4 regions of the Kosakonia sp. Marseille-Q7440 genome follow, and region 4 is predicted to be linked to each of the others. Evidence: predicted binding sites of a transcription regulator. Region 4 holds the regulator's gene; each other region holds the start of a gene.
The links. Region 4 encodes Fur, which represses iron uptake genes when iron is present. Its sites were predicted from a motif close to ATAATAATGAGAACNACTATCAA; they were not measured.
Positions count from the first base shown of each region.

Region 1: a site for Fur is predicted at 1,143-1,165, ahead of sufA (Fe-S cluster assembly scaffold SufA). Genes of this name have one in related genera too.
Region 2: a site for Fur is predicted at 748-770, ahead of exbB (tol-pal system-associated acyl-CoA thioesterase). Genes of this name have one in related genera too.
Region 3: a site for Fur is predicted at 1,388-1,410, ahead of fepB (Fe2+-enterobactin ABC transporter substrate-binding protein). Genes of this name have one in related genera too.

Region 1 covers NZ_CBCPLT010000001.1:1,808,623-1,810,823, reverse strand. The annotation lists gene sufB (Fe-S cluster assembly protein SufB) at 1-737, opposite strand, end outside; gene sufA (Fe-S cluster assembly scaffold SufA) at 746-1,102, opposite strand; gene ACWPW2_RS08345 (alpha/beta fold hydrolase) at 1,493-2,201, shown strand, end outside.
Region 2 covers NZ_CBCPLT010000002.1:805,386-807,586, forward strand. The annotation lists gene metC (cystathionine beta-lyase) at 1-592, opposite strand, end outside; gene exbB (tol-pal system-associated acyl-CoA thioesterase) at 833-1,564, shown strand; gene exbD (TonB system transport protein ExbD) at 1,571-1,996, shown strand; gene ACWPW2_RS17775 (SDR family oxidoreductase) at 2,049-2,201, opposite strand, start outside.
Region 3 covers NZ_CBCPLT010000001.1:1,065,241-1,067,441, forward strand. The annotation lists gene entS (enterobactin transporter EntS) at 1-63, shown strand, start outside; gene fepB (Fe2+-enterobactin ABC transporter substrate-binding protein) at 292-1,212, opposite strand; gene entC (isochorismate synthase EntC) at 1,437-2,201, shown strand, end outside.
Region 4 covers NZ_CBCPLT010000001.1:1,172,680-1,174,880, reverse strand. The annotation lists gene fldA (flavodoxin FldA) at 1-391, shown strand, start outside; gene fur (ferric iron uptake transcriptional regulator) at 681-1,127, shown strand; gene ACWPW2_RS05290 (beta-N-acetylhexosaminidase) at 1,228-2,201, opposite strand, start outside.

The DNA.
Region 1 (2,201 bases), 640 kb from region 4:
TAGCTCCCTTCATCTGCCACCAGAATGGTGCGCTCGAACTGGCCGGTCTTCTCCGCGTTGATGCGGAAATAGGTCGACAGCTCCATCGGGCAGCGCACCCCTTTCGGGATGTAGATAAAGGTGCCATCAGAAGCGACGGCCGCATTCAGCGCGGCGAAGAAGTTATCGTTCGACGGCACCACGGTGCCGAGATACTTCTGCACAAGCTCGGGGTGATCGTGGATCGCCTCACCGAAGGAGCAGAAGATAATCCCCTGCTCGGAGAGTTTTTCGCGGTAGGTCGTGGCAACCGATACCGAGTCGAAAATGGCGTCAACCGCCACCTCTTTGCCTTCACGCACCGGCACGCCGAGCTGGTTAAAGGCCTCTTCGACCTCTTCGGTCAGCCAGGTATTGCCATTCGTTTGCTGTACCGCGCCGGGCTGCGAGGCGCAGGCGTCGTCGCAGTTGCCGCAGGAAGGGGCGGAGTAGTAGCTGTAATCCTGGTAGTTAAGCTTGTCATAATGGGCTTTTAACCAGTGCGGCTCTTCCATCTCCAGCCAGGCGTGAAAAGCGTTCAGGCGAAACTCCAGCATCCACTCAGGCTCGTTACGTTTCGCCGAAATGGCGCGCACGACCTCTTCGTTGATGCCTTTCGCCAGCTCATCCGTATTCAGCCGGGTGAAAAAGCCCTCTTTATAATTGATATTGCCGGTCCAGGTTTTGACATCGTCAGTTGCTTCAGTATTACGAGACATAGTACCGCCTATACCCCAAAGCTTTCGCCGCAGCCGCACTCGTGCTGAGCTTTCGGGTTATTAAATTTGAAGATCTGGTTCAAGCCTTCGCGTACGTAATCCACTTCGGTGCCATCGATAAACGGCATGGCCTGTAAAGGGACGTAGAGGCGAGCGCCATCAGATTCGTACAGCAGGTCGTCGTCGTTCGGCTCGCTTACGGTGTCGAGCACATAACCAAAGCCTGCGCAGCCGGTCTGTTTAATGCCAAGCCGCACGCCGAGGAGGCCGGCCTGTTTTTCGGTTAGCTCACGGATATGCTCCGCGGCGGCCGGCGTCAGGGTGAGCCCGCGCCATGCAAAATCTTCGGGATTAAATGATTCCATCGTGTTACCTCACTTCATCTGAGCTGAAGGGCATAACGCTATGTTAGTGATAATAATTCTCACTTCAACCTTCTTACCGCAGGGTTATTCCCCCACGGGCCCTTTTTACAGCGTATCTGTTAAGCATAGACCCTGTTGAAAGGGTATAGAGCACGTTAAAAAAATGATTAATAAATTGATAAATAATGGCTTTAGCAAGCGTAACGCGTTAAATCGGTAAAAGCGCAAAAAATGTATAGGAAATGCCTATTTTTATTATAGGAAGGGCTTAAAGATGACCGCCCGCTGAAGAATAGGAATTTGCAGGCTCCCGAGGGGATCGATCTTTTATATGATGAGCGCACTTTTACCGCGCTCACGCCAACGGGCGCTCATATAAGGAAAAGAGTGATGCAGACACCATCTACCCTGTCATACATCGATAGCGGCAGCGGCTATCCCCTCCTGCTTGGTCACAGCTACCTGTTTGATAAGACCATGTGGTCACCGCAGCTGACCGCGCTGGCGAAGCAGTTTCGCGTCATTGTGCCCGATCTATGGGGGCATGGTGAATCGCCCGCGCTGCCCGCAGGGAGAAGCACCATGGCCGATCTCGCCGCCGATCATTTGCAGATTATGGATGACCTCGGCATTGAGGAGTTTGCGGTTGTCGGGCTGTCGGTAGGGGGAATGTGGGGCGCTGAACTTGCCGCCATGGCCCCGCAGCGGGTTAAAGCGCTGATGCTGATCGACACCTTTGTTGGCAGTGAAACGGATGAGGCGCGTGAAAAGTATTTCGCGATGCTCAACGCCATTGACGCCGCAGGTGCCCTGCCCGCACCGCTGCTGGAGTATGTCGTTTCGCAGTTCTACTCTCACAATGCCGATCCGTCTGACGTGCAGGCGCTCACCGCCCGGCTTGGTGCACTCAGCGCAGAGCAGCTGCGTGAAAGCATTGTTCCGCTAGGCAAACTTATTTTCGGGCGTCCCGATCGCATGGCGGTGCTGGAGAAAATCACCTGTCCGGTGCAGATTGCCACCGGGGAACTCGATTTACCGCGCCCGCCGCTGGAGGGGCAATTAATGGCGGAAAAAGTGGGCTGTGAATTTAGCCTAATCC
Region 2 (2,201 bases), on a different contig from region 4:
CCAGCGCCTTAAACAGCACGCCCGCCGCCCAGGTGTTATCGATCATAATGATGGCCTCCGGCGCGACGCTGCGCACCGCCTGCACGATAGCGGGAACATCATGCACTTCCATGGTGATGGAGCCGGGCGATTCGAGGAACACCACTCTGGTATTGGGTTGCACCAGCTGCACGATGCTTGAGCCAATCATTGGATCAAACCAACTGGTGGTAACGCCCAGTTTAGCGAGAATTTTTGTGCTGAAATCTTGCGTCGGTTCGTAGGCGGTATTGGTCATCAATACATGATCGCCCTGTTCGACAAAGGCCAGGATGGTGTTTGCCACCGCCGCCGCGCCGCAGGGGAAGAGCGCACAACCCGCACCCCCTTCCAGTTCACACATCGCCTCTTGCAGCGAGAAGTGGGTTAGCGTCCCGCGACGTCCATAGAAAAGCTCGCCGTTGGCGCGGTTGCGCGTGGCGTGCTTTTTCGCTTCCACCGTTTCAAACACCAGGGAGGAGGCGCGCTGAATCACCGTATTCACCGAACCCTGAGTATACTTTTTGCTCCGCCCGGCATTTACCAGCGCGGTATCAAGATGTTTCGCCGTCATGTCTGCTCAACCTGTTTTTATACGTCTGGATGTCCAGACTACCATGATTGCGAAATGATGCATCAGAGGCGGTGAATTTTTCTATAAAACCAGCAGACGCGCCGGTTTACTGCGTCAACGCAAGGAAATAGCCGGTTGTGTTGTGCACTATGTAAATACTAATGAGAACTACTATCAATTCGACGACTTTTTGCTATTATGGCGCAGTGTTTTTTGTGATTTGCGTCCCGGAGAAACAGAGTGGGTAATAATTTGATGCAGACGGATCTTTCCGTATGGGGTATGTATCAGCACGCCGATATCGTGGTGAAAATCGTGATGATCGGTCTGATTCTGGCGTCAGTCGTCACCTGGGCGCTTTTCTTCAGTAAAAGCGTTGAGATCCTCGGGCAAAAGCGCCGTCTCAAGCGTGAACAGCAGCAACTGGCTGATGCCCGCTCGCTGGATCAGGCTACCGAGATCGCCTCGACCTTCCACGCCCGCAGCCTGAGCGCGATGTTGATCAACGAAGCGCAGAACGAGCTGGAACTCTCTGCAGGCAGCGAAGATAACGAAGGCATTAAAGAGCGCACCGGTTTCCGCCTTGAGCGACGCGTAGCGGCAACGGGCCGTCATATGGGGCGCGGCAACGGTTTCCTCGCCACCATCGGCGCGATTTCGCCCTTTATCGGTCTGTTTGGTACCGTCTGGGGCATTATGAACAGCTTTATCGGCATCGCGCAGACGCAAACCACTAACCTCGCGGTTGTCGCGCCGGGCATCGCTGAAGCACTGCTGGCAACGGCTATCGGCCTGGTCGCCGCTATCCCGGCGGTGGTGATCTACAACATCTTTGCGCGCATGATCGGTAACTACAAAGCCAACCTCGGCGATGTTGCAGCGCAGGTGCTGCTGCTGCAAAGCCGCGATCTGGATCTGGCCGCCAGCAACGCGCAGCCGGTTCGAACCACCCAGAAATTACGCGTAGGTTGATTGGCTATGGCAATGCGTCTTAATGAAAACCTCGACGATAACGGCGAAATGCACGAAATCAACGTCACGCCGTTTATCGACGTGATGCTGGTGCTGCTGATTATCTTTATGGTGGCGGCGCCGCTTGCTACCGTTGACGTTAAGGTCAATCTGCCTGCCTCTTCCAGCCAGCCGCAGCCGCGCCCGGAAAAACCGATCTATCTCTCCGTGAAGGCGGATAACAGCATGTTTATCGGCAACGATCCGGTGACGGAAGAGACGATGATCAACCAGCTGAACGCGGTGACTGAAGGGAAAAAGGATACCACCATCTTCTTCCGCGCTGATAAGACCGTCGATTACGAGACGATGATGAAAGTGATGGACAGCCTGCACCAGGCGGGCTATCTGAAGATCGGTCTGGTAGGGGAAGAGGTCGCGAAAGCGAAATAACCCGCGAACGAGATAAAAAAAGCTGGCCGAAGCCAGCTTTTTTTATGCCTGCTTAGCTAAGATGCTCGCCACCCGTCACGCCATGCACCTCCGCGGTGACATAGCTCGACTCCTGGCTTGCCAGATAGACATAAACAGGTGCCAGCTCGGCTGGCTGACCGGCGCGTTTAAGCGGCGTCTGCTGGCCAAACTCCGGCAGTTTCTC
Region 3 (2,201 bases), 110 kb from region 4:
TTAGTGCTGGTTCTCATACTCGGCGAACTACGCCGTTTCCGACAGGTTCAGTCCGGCGCATAAAATTCTCCGGTGGCGTTAGCGTCACCGGAGCCTCAGCGTTACGGCGATCTGATCACCCCTTGACTGCAAACGGGATGCCTTCACAGGCCGGATAAGTCACGACCCTTATCCGGCAATACCGGGGTTTTTGTAGGCCGGATAAGCGTCAGCGCCATCCGGCAATGGTGAGGATTTTTGTAGGCCGGATAAGCGTTAGCGCCATCCGGCAATAAGGCTTGCGCCAACCCCTCAACCAAACAGCGCGGACAAGCGCTGCAACACGCGGGTTGCGCTGTAGTAATCAAGCCGGAAGGTCTCGGCACCCAGCGCATAAACCCGCTTATTGCGTACCGCGGGAAGGTGCGCCAGCAGCGGATTAGCGCTCAGGGCGTCGGCCTCTTTTTGATCGCCGGCGAAGAGGAACAGCGCTTCGCCATTCAGCCCGGCAGCCAGGTTTTCACCGCCGAGTTGCACGATGTCATGGCGCTTACCCTGGCTCTGGCTCGCCTGAATGCCTGCCGGCAGCGGGGCGAGGGTAAAACCGAGTTGCTGCATTAACTGGCCCTGCGCAGAGTCGCGGGTCCAGAGATTCGCGCTGTGCGCGGCGGGCGTATAAACCAGCGCGCTCACCGGCTGCGGCGGCAGTTTCATGTGCGCTTTTGCTGCTGCAAGCTGCTGGTTGAATTCAGTAATGCGCGCGGCGGCCTGCTTCTCGTGGCCGGTGATCTCGCCAAGCTGGGTAAGCAGCGCCTGCCAGCTTTTATCGTCGTAATTGATGATTAGCGTCGGCGCGATGGTCGAGAGCTGATCGTAGAGCGCCAGCGCGGAGTCGCCGCCGGTGGCGCTGATCAAAATCAGATCCGGCATCTGCGCGGCAACCGCTTCGGCATTGGCTTCGCCGATGTAGAGACGCGCGACGTTGCGCTGTTTGGCAATCTCGCCCCACTGGCGCAAAAAGCCCTGATCGTCAGCAAAACGGTTGTTTGGTGTCGTTGCGCCGCTGGCGACCACTGGCGCATCAATCGCCAGCAGCGAGCCGGTGAGGGTAACGCTCGTGGAAACAATGCGCTGCGGCGCGCTGGCAAGCTGATGCACGCCGCGGTTGTCGGTCACCTGGCGCGGCCAGTCGGCGGCGCAGGCTGAGTTAAGTCCTAAAACGAAAACGCCCACTAAAAAAGCGTGTTTACGACACCAGCTAAGAAAATTCACAACGTGAGTCCTGTTTCTGTTGAAGTTAATGCTTCTCATTTTCATCGTTGCGCGTCATGGATGCAAGTTGTGGCAGTGTGAGAGGAGATTCTGCTGTTGACATCACCGGCAATAACTTTTTATCTTACTGCACCAAACAAAAATGATAATCATTCTTAATACATTTATCATTGCCGGAGGATGATATGGATACGTCATTGGCTGAAGAGATCCAGCTGTCTGCAACGACACTGGCCGCCGATCAATTTTTCTTTATGTCGCCGTACCGCAGTTTCACCACGTCGGGGTGTGTTGCGCGTTTCTCAGAGCCGGCAGCGGGGGGCGATGCGCCAGACAGCGCTTTCCAGCAAAAACTGGCGCAGGCGTTTGCCGATGCCAAAGCGCAGGGCATCGCGCGGCCGATTATGGTCGGCGCTATCCCGTTTGATACCACGCAGCCTTCGGCGCTCTTTATCCCTCAACGCTGGCAGAGCTTCTCCCGCCCGGAAAAACAGCGCGCTGCGCGCTACTTCAACAGCGGCGCGATGCCGAATGTGAAAGCGCAGACAGCGGTGCCCGAGCAGGATCTGTTTATGGCAATGGTGGCGAATGCCTCCGCGCGTACCGCGACGCCGGAAGTGGACAAAGTGGTGCTCTCACGTCTGATTGAGATCGCAACTGACCGCCCGGTCGACAGCGGCGTGCTGCTTGAGCGCTTAATTGCGCAGAACCCTGCCAGTTTCAACTTCCACGTTCCGCTGCCCGATGGCGGCGCGCTGCTGGGCGCAAGCCCCGAGCTGCTGCTGCGCAAAGAGGGCGATCACTTCAGCTCTCTGCCGCTGGCCGGTTCGGCGCGCCGTCAGCCTGATGACATGCTCGATCGTGAAGCGGGCAACAAACTGCTGGCCTCAGAAAAAGATCGCCATGAACACGAACTGGTGACCCAGGCGATGAAAAAAGTGCTGCAACCG
Region 4 (2,201 bases):
TGACATCCTGTTGCTCGGCATTCCGACCTGGTATTACGGTGAAGCGCAGTGCGACTGGGATGACTTCTTCCCGACGCTGGAAGAGATTGATTTTAATGGTAAGTTAGTGGCGCTGTTCGGCTGCGGCGATCAGGAAGATTACGCTGAGTACTTCTGTGATGCGCTGGGCACCATTCGCGACATTATTGAACCGCGCGGCGCGACGATTGTGGGCCACTGGCCGACTGCCGGTTACCATTTCGAAGCTTCAAAAGGCCTGGCTGATGACGATCACTTTGTAGGTCTGGCGATTGACGAAGACCGTCAGCCAGAACTGACCGCCGAGCGCGTGCAGAAGTGGGTGAAGCAGGTTTCTGAAGAGCTGCATCTTGATGAAATCCTGAATGCCTGATTTTTATGGCGCAATCTGCTGGTTGCGCCGTATCAATAGGTAAAAGCAATCGAAATAATTGCTACATTTTTTTAACTTTCCTACTCATCCCTGTACAATAAGCGCTGCTTAACGTAGTACGCCCGACCGGGAGTTGTCGGCGATACCACGTTTTAAAAGCTTACTTTACTTGAGGGCTTGCAGTTTTCATTTATACATGGCAGTTCTATAATGATACGCATTCGCCCGGGTGCATTCCTTATAACTTCCGAGAAGGAAGTGAATCGTATAGCAACAGGACAGATTCCGCATGACTGACAACAATACCGCATTAAAGAAGGCCGGCCTGAAAGTCACGCTTCCACGTTTAAAAATTCTGGAAGTGCTTCAGGAGCCGGATAACCATCATGTCAGTGCGGAAGATCTTTATAAGCGTCTGATCGACATGGGTGAAGAGATTGGTCTGGCAACGGTGTACCGTGTGCTGAACCAGTTTGATGACGCCGGGATTGTCACCCGTCACAACTTCGAAGGCGGCAAGTCTGTTTTCGAACTGACGCAGCAGCATCACCACGATCACCTTATCTGCCTCGACTGCGGTAAAGTTATCGAATTCAGTGATGACTCCATCGAATTGCGCCAGCGCGAAATTGCCGCTCAACACGGCATCCGCCTGACGAACCACAGTCTCTACCTTTACGGCCACTGCGCCGAAGGTGACTGCCGCGAAGATGAACACGCGCACGACGCAAAATAAGTTCTTCTGAACGTTAAAAGCCAACCGTCAGGTTGGCTTTTTTTATGCCTGCCGGCTGAGCGGCGCGTTAAAAGGTTACGCCGCTCAGAGAGGAAAGCGATCAGGCTTTCAGGCTATCGACGCGGCTGACGCGCCTGCCATCCGGGCTTAAGGTGCGCAGCTGAATTTCTCCTTTAACCTGTGGACGGGATTTCGCTTCATAGTGCTGCCATGTTTTGCCGCGATCGAGGGAGTACTCGACCACCAGCCCCGGGAAGCGGATGTTGACCTCCAGCACACCGTCAACAATTCGCGCCCCTGGCACCGGCAGACGATAATGGATGCCGGCTTTATCCAGCTTCGCCAGCTCGCGATGTCCCAGCAGATTGGCAAAACGCTGCCAGTCTGCCGTTAAGGCCTTCTGATCGACCCACTGCGTCTCGCCGCCTTTGTATTCACGGCCCGCCTGGTAATCCAGCTCCCAGCTTGCGCGGTGCCATGCCCGCTCAGCGACGGCGACCAGACGCGGATAGATCATATACTCCATCTGCTCATCCGTGCGCACCACTTCGCTCCACAGCTCGGCGGAAAGCCCGTAGGCGCCAGGCCACGGCTTGTCTGATTTGGCGCTGAACGCGTTGCCGTCACGGTCGACCGACGTTTCCGCATTTTGCGGCATGTTGTCCGGTGCAAAACTGAAGATCTTGCGCTCATCGCTGAAACGCGTCCCCCAGTAGTAGCCGCTTTCATCCGGGTGAACTTCACTCGGGAAGTCGAGATAGACGTAGTCCGGGTTGGAGACCACCACGCGGAAGCCTTTGTTCGCCCAGTCATTGACGGAATCGAAACCGCCCCAGTAGAGCGCATCCCAGAAGTTGACATTCACATGTCTGGTGGCAAAAACAGAGGCGTCTTTGGCATCTTTAAGCCCATCCTGCCACGCCTGCATCACATCAATGCCGTGCGCCTTAACCAGCTTGCTCACCTCAGCGCCAAAGTAGCTGGAGAGGTGCTCAACGTCGCTCACTTTCCCGGCTTTGATCATCGCCTGGCAGGCCTCCGATTTCGCCCACGGCTTATCCTGCCTGCTCTGAT